2 regions of the Pseudoalteromonas sp. MMG005 genome follow, and region 2 is predicted to be linked to the other one. Evidence: riboswitches for the same ligand, from Rfam matches in the RefSeq annotation. Region 2 holds a riboswitch; the other holds the start of a gene.
What was found. A riboswitch is a leader RNA that binds a small molecule or an ion and turns the genes downstream of it on or off. The one in region 2 is predicted to bind lysine.

Region 1 (6,677 bases), on a different contig from region 2:
CCAATTAAAAACGTATCTAGCCGAAAAAGAAATCGATATTGCAGTATTTAATCAATATGCACCTTGGGCAGTTATGGTTACAGTATTACAAATGGAATACCAGAAATTAGGGTTCAAAGATGATTTTGGCATTGATAAGCAGGTGCTTAACTATGCAAACATGAAACAAAAACCCATCATTGAATTAGAAACACTGGAACAACAATTAGCCATGTTTAAGCGCTTAAGTGCACAAGGTGACAGTATGTTAACCGAAACATTCAAACAAATGGGTGATATAGAGCACTACTTTTTAGATTTGATCCGCGCTTGGAAGCAAGGTGATATGACCACACTCAGTAAATACTACAATTTAAGCTTTGACGACAGTACTTATGGAAGGTTTAGTGAGCAAGTCATGCTCATTGAACGTAATAATAATTGGGTAAATATGTTAACTAAGCAACTGACAAAACAATCTTTATTTATCGCAGTCGGTGCCCTACACCTGCCAGAAAAACACGGCCTAATAGCGCAATTACAACAGCACGGTTTTGCCATTACCAATATTTCAGTAAAATAAGACTCACGCCTTTATTATGCCAAATGTACTGAACGCTCCCACATTTGGCATAGTGAAGCGCCTGCCTCCAACTTTTGATTTAAACCTTTTCAGCTTATTTCACGTCACACCCTATAAATACATAAATTGGGGTTTAGAACATGAAGACGATTGTACTTTTAGTGCTTTTAGCAGCCATCAACACGGCAAACGCCGCTGACAATCATATCATTAAACAGCATTTTGCAATTGAAGACAGCCAAGTGCTGGAAATTGACGTACCGGTCGGTAACTTAGAAATGATCGCCTATGATGGTGAACAGATTGAAGTATCAGTTGTTTTAAAATCGCAACAACACGGCAATTGGTACCCACACACCAACAACCTATCTGATATAAAATTAAAAAGCCAACGCAACCAAAATAAATTGTCACTGTCAATTGATGAGGAAAACTTGCAACAACATTGGCACGTAAAAGTACCAACTGCCTTTCGCTTAGATATCGAAATAGGCGTAGGCAATGTTGATATTGCAGACCTTGACAATTCCGCAGAGGTTGAGGTTGGCGTGGGCAAGGTACGCATTGATACCTACGTATCTGATTTTAACTCTGTATCTTTAGAGTCTGCTGTAGGCAACACCAGCTTAATTGGGTTAGTCAACAAAGCTCAGCATCACAAAAAAGTGATTCACTCTGAGACCATATATCACGGTAAAGGCGCATATAACCTAGAGGTTGAAGTTGGGGTTGGAAATATTAAAGTACGTCATTGAATTAGCCCAACATGTTCAAGCGCTGTGCGTACTGACTCTTTCCTTAATGGTTTCAGAATGGTCACGTCAGCACCCAACGCTTTTGCTCGATTTAATTCTACTGGTTCATTATTTGCGGTCACAACAATGATGGGTTCAGATAATCCCAGTGTTTGTCGAATATATTCAATGGCCTGAAAGCCATCCATCACCGGCATATTTAAATCCATAAAAATCACATCATAATGATGAGTACTCAAATCATCGACAGCTGCCAATCCATGCTCAACATGCTTCACGGTAATTGAAAATGTCTCTAGTACTTTTTTAATTATCTTTGCATTTAATGGGTTATCTTCCACTAATAAACCAGTTAAAGGCCTTAGTTGACAATGTTGTTCTCGTCGGCTGTGCACGAGATAAATAGGAGTTTTTACCCGTACCACGGTACCGCTAGGTAGCCCCTTTTCAAATTCTATGTCTCCGCCCATGGCATCTAACAACCATTTACACCGTACCAAGCCTAGCTGCAAACCTTGAAAGTGTGTCTCTGTCACATTGCTTGAAAGCGGCGAAACACCAGAAAAACCACACCCGGTATCTTTTACGGCGATCTGCAAGTAAGTCTGAGTTTCATCTAAATACACCTCGATTAATACACTGCCTTGCTCGGTGAACTTAATCGCATTATCAACTAATTGGCCAATGATCCACGCCAGGTGTTCATGATCACAAGCAATAACCAATGATGTAGAAAATGAAAACTCGGTCTCTAATGCTATCTTTTTCCGCTGTGCTTCATATTCATGGGGTGAAATCGCCTGCATCAGCGTTTGAGTAAGATCATCAGGCACCACCGACACCAGAATATCTCCTTGCTCCCAACGACTAAACTCTTGAATTGCATTCAATTGGTTAACTAATTGCTTCGCCGACACCTCTACTTGTGTCAGCTGTGATTGCGCCCCATCTTGGCGGTATAGGTTTAAAAAACCCAAAATAGCTTGTAAAGGCGTTCTTAACTCATGACTTGCACGAGCAAGAAAGTGCGTTTTCATGGTTAAGGCATGCTGCGTTTCTTGTTTTTGAAGTTCAAGAGAATCGATTGTATCCCTTACCTTTTTCTCCATTGGTTTAAAGATAAATACCACTTCTAACCAAAGCACAACGATTGCACTGACCCAGAATACAAATTCAAACAAACGTGTTAATGCCACTTTACGATTAGCACCTTGCTCAAAAAGTTGCACAGCTTGTTGTTGATAAAATAGTAATACCTGTGCTTCATTGGCCATCTTAATAGCCACCTCTGCATTGAAGGTTTTAGAGTCATATAACGCTAAAAAGTCTAGGCTCCGTTTATTCAAATTAGCCGGCGCATCAAAATATAATGTCATTAACGCTTCAGACAAAAATACATATTTCCCCTCTTTTTCACCTAGGATCATCTGATGATTGGCCGAAAATACGCGCACACTTTTATCCAACTCTGTAAAAAGTGTCTGGGTGAGCCTTTGCTCTTTTTTATAAAAAACAATTTGATTGACGTGTAACGCTATTTTCTGTGCCAACATACGTTGCATACCAGCACGATTAATAAGCTCCGCATCCTCTTGTTTTTGCTGTAAAAGATATTGCATCGCCGCAGCCGCCAATGTGACTAACACCCCCATTACCAACACTGCGATAAAATAACGGCTGCGCATAGACTTAATGATATTACGCATATTAACTTATCCACCCTATTTGCCCATAAAGTGTAGTGTAAAAATTGAAAACTAACATAACCTCACTTGACACCTAGATGGCTAAAGTGTTTCAATGCGTGCTCACCCTATTTGAGGGTCAATGTAAACTCACCGAGTAATATGTTGGCCTAGGGCTGGAAGAGGTGCGTTATTCAGGTACTTGTGTTGAGGAGAGCAAACTCCCATGACACACAAGGAGGGGAACTAACGCCGAGAAATATATACTATTTGCTCAGTATACATTTCGGGCGACTGGGTTGAATCCCAGCGACTGTCACCAATTGCAGCGTTAATCATATTAACAACGCACATATGTTTGGTGGAGAGCTTCTGGTCTTAAAATAATAAGGCCACTTGCCTTGTCATTTTTAAGTCCATTGCTCTTCGAATTTTAACTGTTCGAAGTTTGGACTCACTCCAGACCCCGAACAAGATATAAGTTCGGTAGAGATGAAATCACAATACGATTTATCCAACTATCCGTTGTGGACAGCCTTAGTTACGCCTTTTGATGCGAATAACCAAGTTGACTATGACACTTTACATTCGCTTGTGAATGAACAAGCGCAAGCAAATAACGGTATTCTCCTGCTTGGCAGTACTGGTGAAGGGCTGGCCTTAAGCTCTGCTGAGCATAAGTGCATTGTCGAGACTGTTTGCAACATGCAATTAGACGTCCCTATTATGGTGGCTGTGGGCGGTATGAACTTGCAAGATCAGTCCGAATGGGTGGCGTTTTGTAATACCCAGCCGATTCATGCACTGTTGCTTGGCTCTCCGTTATACACAAAACCTGGGGTAGTCGGCCAAACACAATGGTTTGACACCCTGCTGAGCGCCACTGACTTACCTTGTATGTTATACAACGTACCTGGACGCAGTGGGGTATCCATCAAACCCCAAGTGCTCAAAAATCTAGCCCACCATAAAAATTTATGGGCACTCAAAGAGGCCAGCGGTGATATTGGAGTGTTTGAAGCTTTCAGAAAAGCCAATCCAACTCTCGCTATTTTTAGTGGCGATGACGGCCTCATGCCATATTTTGCTCAAGCCGGAGCTGCTGGACTCGTATCCGTGGCCGCAAATGCCTGGCCAAAGCAAACCGCTGAGTTTGTTCGTCGCTCGTTAGCGGGGACTTTTCCTAACTTGTTTACAACTTGGACTGATGCTGTTAATAGCCTATTTTCAGTGGCTAATCCCATTCCAGTCAAAGTATTAATGCATGTACAGGGCAAACTTAGTACCCCTAATTTACGTCCTCCATTAACGCACCTAGAGTTGCCGTGTACTCAGGCAATTGACCGTGCAAACACCACAATTTTATCTTGGAATTAAGGCAGTTATTATGAGCTGGTTAGAACTATTAAACAATTTAGAAAATGGCAGTGTACGTGCTGCGACACAAGACGAACAAGGCAACTGGCACGCTAATATCGAAGTAAAGCAAGGTATTTTAGAAGCTTTTAAAAATGGCAATAATATTGAATTCCCGGGTGGTTTTGTTGATAAACATAATTTAGCGCCACAAGGGTTTGCAGCTGAAGCAGGCGTTCGTATGGTCCCTGGTGGCAGTAGTGTTCGCCGTGGTGCGCATGTTGCATCGGGTACCATTATCATGCCACCAGCATATGTGAATATCGGTGCCTACATAGGTGAAGGTACTATGGTCGATAGCCACGCATTAGTAGGATCATGTGCTCAAGTAGGTAAAAATGTACATTTAAGTGCCGCAGTCCAACTTGGTGGTGTACTTGAGCCTATCGGTGCAAGCCCTGTCGTTATTGAAGACGACGCATTTATCGGTGCAGGCTGTGTGATTGTTGAAGGTGTTGTGGTAAAAAAAGGGGCCGTTTTGGCACCCGGCGTACGTTTATCAGCGACGATCCCTGTCTATGACTGTATCAACGAGCGTCAACTAGACAAAGGCGAAGCTATTCCAGAAAATGCCATTGTTATTCCAGGCTCTCGACCATCGTCAAGTAAGTGGGGCCGTGAGCAAGGCTTGAATATGTCGTGTGCACTTATCGTCAAATATCGTGATGAACAAAGCGATGCTTCTTTAGAATTAGAAGAGGTATTACGATAATGACTTTTTTGAGCACACCATTACGTCAAACTATTACTGAGTTGACTAAACAAGAACATACTCCGTTTTTTGTTTATGACTTAGATGGCTTACTGTCACACCTAAAACCACTCACAGCGCAATCTGTTGTGAAGCTATGGTACGCAGTTAAAGCTAATCCTTTATCTAACGTGATCCAAACCTTAGATAAAGCGGGGTTTGATTTTGATGTGGCCAGTAACGGTGAACTTGACCAAGTTTTACGTCAAGGTATCGATGCCAGCCGAGTGCTCAATACTGGACCTGCCAAATCAAAAAGGCAGATCCAGCACTTTCTGTCACAAGGTGTACGTACCTTTGTGGCAGAAAGCCATAATCAAGTTAAGTGGCTTAATGATGCTGCTGAAGAATTAGATATTCAACTGCGTATTTTACTTAGAGTACAGCTGCGCTGGCCTGAAGGTGAGAAAAACCCACTTGGTGGTGATAGCCTAACACCTTTTGGATTAGGCGTTGAACAATGGCACTCGTTGCAAATAAGTAAATACCAAGCCCTGAATTTTGTTGGCCTGCACATTTTCCAATGGGGCAACATGTTAAGTACTGAGAAGCTCGCGCAACTTTGGACGCAAATGGTGCCGCCACTAAAAGCTCTGGCCGATAACTTGGGCTTCAAATTAGACATATTAGACTTAGGCGGTGGCTTAGGGATCCCTTACTCTGAAAATGACGCTCAGTTAACTTGGCCAACTTTGATTGACGCACTCGCACAAATTAAGGCATCAGCTGGCGTAACAGAGCTGTGGATGGAGCTTGGTCGATATGCTGTGGGAGAGTTTGGTCATTATGCCAACCCTGTCGTTGAACAAAAACAAAACTATGATGAGCATCAACTTATTATGTCGGGTGGTATTAATCACCTGTTGCGTCCAGCAGTGACCAACCAAGCATTCCCTTGTGAACTACTACGTAATTCAAGCGCGGCATCTCGCAGCTATGTGCTCCATGGCCCGTTATGCACAGCCTTAGATAATTTAGGCTATCACACGTTACCTAAAGATATACACGAGCAAGACTGGTTGGTATTCAGCCAATGCGGCGCGTATGGCTTTACAGAAAGTATGCCCTACTTTTTATGTCATGAATTACCAGCTGAGTATGTGATTGAGCACGGCAAAATATGCCACGTCAGAGCTATGCAGCATGCCAGTGATTATTTAAGGTAAGGAGCCAATATGACCCCAATTAAGCAAGAAAATATTCAAGTGGGTGAAATAGCAAACGGGCTACCATTAACGATTCCTGTGTATCGTTTAAAAGGCAATGGCACCGGCCCACGCGTCTATATTCAGGCCAATATGCATGGTGCAGAAGTGCAAGGCAATGCCGTTATTTATCAATTACTAGAACAGTTGCAACAACAGACATTGGCTGGTGATATTACGTTAGTCCCTTACGCCAATCCTATTGGATGTAACCAAAAGTCTGGGGAATTTACGCTAGGCCGCTTTGACCCAATTACAGGCACCAATTGGAATCGCATGTATCAAAGTCATCTACCATTAGTG
Region 2 (6,677 bases):
ACCGTCTAACGTGCCGATATAAACAATGAGTGCAACTAAAAGCAGCAATAACATTGGCATTAAACGCCGAGACCAGATTTCTATGCCTGACTTCACTCCTTTCAATATGATACTTGCTGTTAGGATCAACATCACAGGTGTAAATATAAAGTTACGAAGTGTGGATTCTCCCACCAAAAAAGCACTCAATTGGTTAAAGCCCAAAAAGCGAGCAATCGGTTCTATAGAGTATGCCAACATCCATCCAGCAACGATAGAATAAAAACTCAGCATTACAATGGCACCAAATAATCCAATATAGCCTGCCGTGGCCCCAATATTCGGTCCCTTTTCTTGCCACGCTTGTTTTAATGCTTTAACAGGGTTAGCCTGCGCTTGATGCCCTAAATATAGCTCGGTATACAATGCAGGCAGCGCTAAAAGAAATATCACAATGAAATAAACAAGCAAAAATGCGCCACCACCGTGGTTCGCTGCTTGTGTGGGGAATCCCCAAATGTTGCCAAGTCCTACCGCAGCACCAGCCGCCGCAAGAACAAAGCCAAGTCGACTTTGAAAGCCATCACGCAATTGAGCCATAACGAGTCTATATGATTATTGTTTTGGACCGCTGATTATACTTAACTGTTTGAAAAATGCGACAGCGAGTCGAAAATTTAGAATAGGCGCAACAAATATGATTAATGTCTAAAAACTTGAGCCAGCTTCCATTAAAAACTGTAGCTCTTCATCATTAGATACGCGGCTTAATATTTGATTCCTATGTGGATAGCGGCCAAATCGATCAATAATTCGCTTATGGGATAACTCGAATTCATAATTAGGCAAAGCTCTGAAAAGCTGTTCAGCCTGTTGGTGAATAATTTTACTTTCACTGTGCATAAATGGCATATACAAAAAGCTTAGCTCAGTATCATTTAAGCGTTTATCGAAGCCTTTATCAATGGCATTTTGCGCGAGACACAACGCCAATGGATCCGCAGAAAAAGCCTCTGGTGTATCTCGAAACATATTCCTAGAAAACTGGTCGAGCACGATTATTTCACACAAAGTGCCCACAGGATCAGCTCGCCAATGTGCGAGTTCTCCTTGTACAGCCATTCTATAATGAACCATAAATTGGGATTTTATTTTGATGTCAAAATGCGCGGACTTTTGCCACCAATCAGACTCTGAACAAGTGACAAACCAAAAATTATAGATATCTTGATACTGCATGACGGCCTCCCAGTTTATGTAATAGTCACTTTACTCGGGATTCAACCGCCATGCAATCTAAAACTTAATTACTAGTTATTGTTACTAAAAAGATACTAGCCGCTACGCAGCCTCCAGTAACTTCGCGTGAATGGCTTGAACCACATTATCCGAGTCTGTTTGTTCAACCAAAAAGCACAAATTGTGCTTACTTGCGCCATGGCAAATCAGTCGAATATTGAAATCACTGAGCACTTGCATTAAGTTGACTTCATGCTGACGTAACTGGATCTGAGAACCAATAAGAGCCACCAGTGTTAAGTTGTTCTCAACAGTAACATGACAAAATTGGCTTAGCTCTTCTAAACAATCTTGATCAAGTTCAGGTCGTGACGCGTTCAATGCGTTATCCAGCGTGATCGCGACACTTATTTCTGATGTTGTTACCAAGTCCACTGAGATATTATAAGCACTCAATATCGTGAAGATACGCGCCAAAAAACCACTAGCAAGTAACATCTCAGGACTCTTTAGTGTGAGCAATATTTGATTTTTCCGCTGTGTAACAGCTCTGATCCCTGCTTGTGATGATGTGTCTTTTTCAATCCAAGTGCCGCCTGCTTGTGGGTCGCGGCTCGATCCGACAAACACTGAAATATTACTGCGGCTAGCTGGTAATATTGTTGCTGGATGTAATACCTTCGCACCAAAAGTAGCCATCTCTGCTGCTTCATCAAAACTCAATTTGGCTATGGGTGTGGCTTTTACACACAGTCTCGGATCTGTACTAAAAATACCAACAACATCAGTCCAGATATGAACACTTTTTGCTTCTATAGCTTCCGCTAATAAAGCCGCACTGTAGTCAGAGCCACCACGTCCCAGCGTCGTTGTTTGATTATACGGATCGCTGCCGATAAAACCTTGAGTCACAATCACCTTCTCATCTAACAACGGTATTAAGTGCTTGTGAGCCGCCACCTGTGTCGCTGCAATATCCGGTGTGGCTTTACCAAATTGGTTATCAGTTTTTAACACTTTACGGACATCAAATCGCTCGGCGTTTACGCCAATATCTCTGAGTACTTGGGTAAACAAAAATGATGATAAACGCTCCCCAAAACTCAACATCTCATCACACTGTTGTGCACTTAACGCGGGTAAAGACGCCAACGACTTTAGCTCATCAAGGGTTAAATTAAATGACTGTGCTAAATCCGCATCCAGTGTTAAATGGGCTAAAATCGAGTCTTGAATTTTAATGATGTTATCAACTAACGCCATACGTGCACTTTCGTCAGCTTTTTGTTGCGTTAGCGTTACTAGATGATTTGTCACTCCCGCACTGGCACTCACAGCAACAACACGTACATTATTGTCATCGTGAATAATTTGCGCACAACGGTGCATGGCATCAAAATCGGCTACACTGGTGCCACCAAACTTTGCGACCGTGTACTGTGAACTCATAATATCTCCTTTTGACTGCATTGGGGGCAATCATAATAAATAAGGAGAACTTGGCAATTAAGGTGCTTTGCAAATCAAGAAGGAACCATTGCCAGAAGCTCTCCACCAAAACGGTGACAGTTCCAAGGATTCAACCTCGTAAACCGAAAGTTCACAGTGACGTGCTATGAGCTTCCTCGGCGAGTACTTCCCTCTTTAGTGGTCTTTGGCGTTCGTCACCTTTCACTAAATACCTAAGTATCGCACCTCTTCTGTTTATTTTGCCTCGTCATTACTGAACACAGGCAAAATAAAAGCCCGCATATTACGCGGGCTAAAAACAAAGTAACGTTTAGACGTCTAGGTGTCAAGTGCTAAATTGTACCTTTTGTAGTGAACTACATAAATTGCCCTGCGACATACGCCCCAGCATAGCCAATGGTATATGCAATCAACAAATATAAAAACATACGCAAGTAGCTCATAAACGTCAGTGCTTTCACTTTGCTCATCGCGATAATTCCCGCCGCAGATCCTATCACTAACATTGAACCACCTACCCCTGTCGCATAGGTAAACATCAACCATTGCTGTGGCGTCATCACAATATCGGCCTTTAATAAAGCGGCCGTTAACGGTACGTTATCAACTGCCGCTGAGAGTAACCCCATTAAATAATTGGCATATTCTGGTGCAATGTAAACATACAGGTCTGTAAACATGGCCAGGACACCCACTTCTTTGAGCGCGCCAACAAGTAATAGTACACCAACAAAGAATAATAGAGTGTCATACTCAATCTCTCGAATATAATCAATAATTTTCTTGTTCACATCTTTCTTGCGCATTAAGAATTGAGCAACCAAAAACATCAACGACAATCCAAATAAGAATGTAAGTAAAGGCGGCACTTGATACTGCACACTCAAAAATAACGTCGCAAAAATTGTCGAAGTAAATATCACCGCAATCGTTATATCCGTTTTCTCTATCCGTCTTTGTATCTGCTTTTCAAAGCGTAGTTGCTCATTCATACCGATAGACAACATAGCTGCCAGCGCTACCACACTCACCAGCGCAGGACCGACAAGTAACAATAAATTAGGAATAGTAACTTTGTCCGCTAAGAAGATCATTAATGTTGTTACATCTCCTGTAATGAGTGACACACCACCAGAGTTAACACTAAAAATAATTAGTGTTGCATACTTAATTAACTTCTTTGGATCTAGCTTCAACGACATAACTACTGCCAAAGAAATCAAGGTTGCGGTAATATTGTCTGAAATCGAGGAAAATACAAAAGCGGCAATGCCTACCAAGAACATAAGCTTACGCTCACTGATCTGAGATGGCATAACACGATGCACAATATTTTGTATAAACCCCTTAGAGTTTAGATAAGCTACAAACGTCATTGCAGCCATCAAAAACAACCACAATGTGGCGATTTCAAGAATGTTATGATCTAGCGCATGTTGTACATTTTCTGGGCTTTGACCATGAATAGGTGAGATAAAAGCGATAATCCAACATAAAGTACCAAAAAAAAGGGTGGTTTTGGCCTTGTTTACATGGATGATATCCTCTATAACGATAAGCACAAACGCAATCGCTATTAGGGTAAGGATAATGGGCGTAACCATAATGCGTAAACAACCTGTAATTAAAAGTTAAAAATTTAGAAAGGTAACGTAATTCGGCGCGGAGTCTAGCACTTACATATAGGATACGCTACGACTAAGCCCAATTAATTTCCTATAAACGTCACATAAAAGATACACTCTGGAAAGTTATGATCCCAGCTAAGAAAGTTTTAAATACGCTAAATGAACATTGGAGCGTATTGGAGCTACTTTTTAAACGCTTTAAAATGACCGATTTTAGCGTCAAAGATGTTCAAAACATCATAAAACACAAAAATCCTCAATGGACCAGTGAACGAATATTCAGAGAAACTAATCGCTTACTCAATCAAGAAATCATCATTCCACTGGCTAAATCTTCGCAGCTGGAAATAAATCGGGCTGTCGCAGATTTCGCAAGTTTTCTGTTACAAGAAGAGCACCTAGGTTTGGCACAAGAGATCACCGTTCTGGTCAAAGACCTTGAACGACTCGGTAACCGCCTAGAACAAGCTGCTGATGAAGGTGATCAAAGTGAACTACGGCGTTTTAGCCGAATCATGGATGAGCGCGTCAGAAAGATCATTAAATTATTTTTACATAATGAAAATGCCATTTTCAACATTGTCGAACAAGCAAAGTCTGATAGCAGCTCAATATCACTACAAAAACGGTATCGCGCAGTTATTGAGGCATTTGACGAATATATAGAACCGATGTTAGAAATGGTTGATATACGCGGTGAGTTTCATGCCTGTTTTAACGTCATTGAAAATCAGTTGAGCCAACAAATTGATGATATTGAATTATATGGCCGTGGCGCCCAAGACAAACGTATGCTTGAACAACTGCGCACACGAATCTTGGATATGCACTTGGTCGGTAGGGAAAGCTTAAGAAAAAGTGCAGATATGTTAATGCCATTGCGTGAAGAATTGCGCAGAAACTCTTTAATTACGCGTCAAGCATCCAAAGTACTCGCAATGATCCGTAAGAATGGGGTTGATCCAATGTTAAGCCCTGTTCAACCAGAGTTCGTATCAGACATTCAGCGCTTTTCACTTGGCCAGCAACGACACATGGTTGCTTATATGGCTGGCTTGGCCGAATTTGAACATGATGAATATCAACTTCCAGATCAAAGTGATGTCCCTGCATATCAAAGCCCGCATATTCCAGACTATGCAGATGTTAAGAAAAGCTTTTCAAATACAGGTAAAACTAAAATTGCATTACTTGGGTTTCTCACTGGGCACTACCCTGACTTAGACGCTGATGAGTTATTATTTTTATATCAAAAGCTAATCAGTGATGAAGCACTGGAGCTGGCGCAAGATGAACAGCGAGTCACAGTAAACATAGCAGAGCATGATTTCTCTCTCTACCCATTTAATGCCAGTACAAAAGTAGAACACACTAATGACAACAATTAATTTAACAGAACTAACAGAATTACAAGCCATTAACAAGAAATTGGCCAGTGGCTATCATATCAGTGAGCAAGACACGACGTTATGGCAACAACTCGACCAGAACATTGGCGCCTATCAAGCACTATTTAATGCCTTAGGCCATGATCTACAACACGATGCTCGTGGGTTCTACTATCTCGCAAGTGATGAAAGTACCCCTAACATGGGAAAAATTTCTCGTGCCATTGCACTCACACTCTTTATTCTTATCGAACACTTTGCCAATCAGGGAAAAGATCCTTTGCGTGCAATTTTTGACGAGCCGGCAGATCTAGAGCTGATGCAAACTTTAGTGCAGTTAAATAAACACTTATTTGATCAACTTGAGATTTTCTCAGGCTCCGACCTCCGTAAAGATGTATACCTCAGGATGATTAGACTTGGACTAGCGAAAGAAACTGAGCAAGGTTTTATCCATTTAGCGCCCGTATATCGTTATATTGATGCACTAATGGAAGTAAACGACACAAATTTTGATGGACTAGAGGAAGAAGTATGAGTGAACTATACGGCCTAAGTAAATTAGCGCTATTAAATACCGCGGGCTATGCGAAGTGCGTGATCCCACTCAATAAAAGTGCTTCTATCTGCGCACCAAATAACACCGGTAAAAGTTCGGTTATTAATGCCTTACAATTCCCTCTTATCAATGATTTACGATTGACCGAGTGGGATGGCCATGATTTAGAAGAAACGCGAAAGTTTTACTTTTCGTCTGACCAATCCTATATTTTGCTCGAAGCAAACCTCCCCCATGGAGATGTGGTAATTGGCGTTGCTGGCCTTGGCAAAATAGCTGGGTTTGCACACCAATTTTTTTGCTACCCAGGTAAACTAAACCTAGATGACTTTACTGAAGGTAAAAGCATCATAAAATACACTAAATTATTCAAACATCTACAAAGCAAGGGCATGAGTCCCGTAGAACTAAAAG

Region 1: linked by a shared signal. The riboswitch ahead of dapA (4-hydroxy-tetrahydrodipicolinate synthase) and the one ahead of lysC (lysine-sensitive aspartokinase 3) in region 2 are both predicted to bind lysine.

Annotation. Positions count from the first base shown of each region.
Region 1 is NZ_JAGJEK010000001.1:394,952-401,628, forward strand. It holds gene J8M01_RS01875 (TraB/GumN family protein) at 1-562, shown strand, start outside; gene J8M01_RS01880 (hypothetical protein) at 703-1,317, shown strand; gene J8M01_RS01885 (response regulator) at 1,311-3,023, opposite strand; lysine riboswitch at 3,175-3,382, shown strand; gene dapA (4-hydroxy-tetrahydrodipicolinate synthase) at 3,495-4,379, shown strand; gene J8M01_RS01895 (2,3,4,5-tetrahydropyridine-2,6-dicarboxylate N-succinyltransferase) at 4,390-5,130, shown strand; gene J8M01_RS01900 (PLP-dependent decarboxylase) at 5,130-6,335, shown strand; gene J8M01_RS01905 (succinylglutamate desuccinylase/aspartoacylase family protein) at 6,345-6,677, shown strand, end outside.
Region 2 is NZ_JAGJEK010000009.1:138,660-145,336, reverse strand. It holds gene J8M01_RS08970 (sodium-dependent transporter) at 1-579, opposite strand, end outside; gene J8M01_RS08965 (DUF924 family protein) at 688-1,218, opposite strand; gene lysC (lysine-sensitive aspartokinase 3) at 1,321-2,667, opposite strand; lysine riboswitch at 2,755-2,926, opposite strand; gene nhaD (sodium:proton antiporter NhaD) at 3,045-4,292, opposite strand; gene J8M01_RS08950 (hypothetical protein) at 4,442-5,704, shown strand; gene J8M01_RS08945 (hypothetical protein) at 5,691-6,242, shown strand; gene J8M01_RS08940 (ATPase) at 6,239-6,677, shown strand, end outside.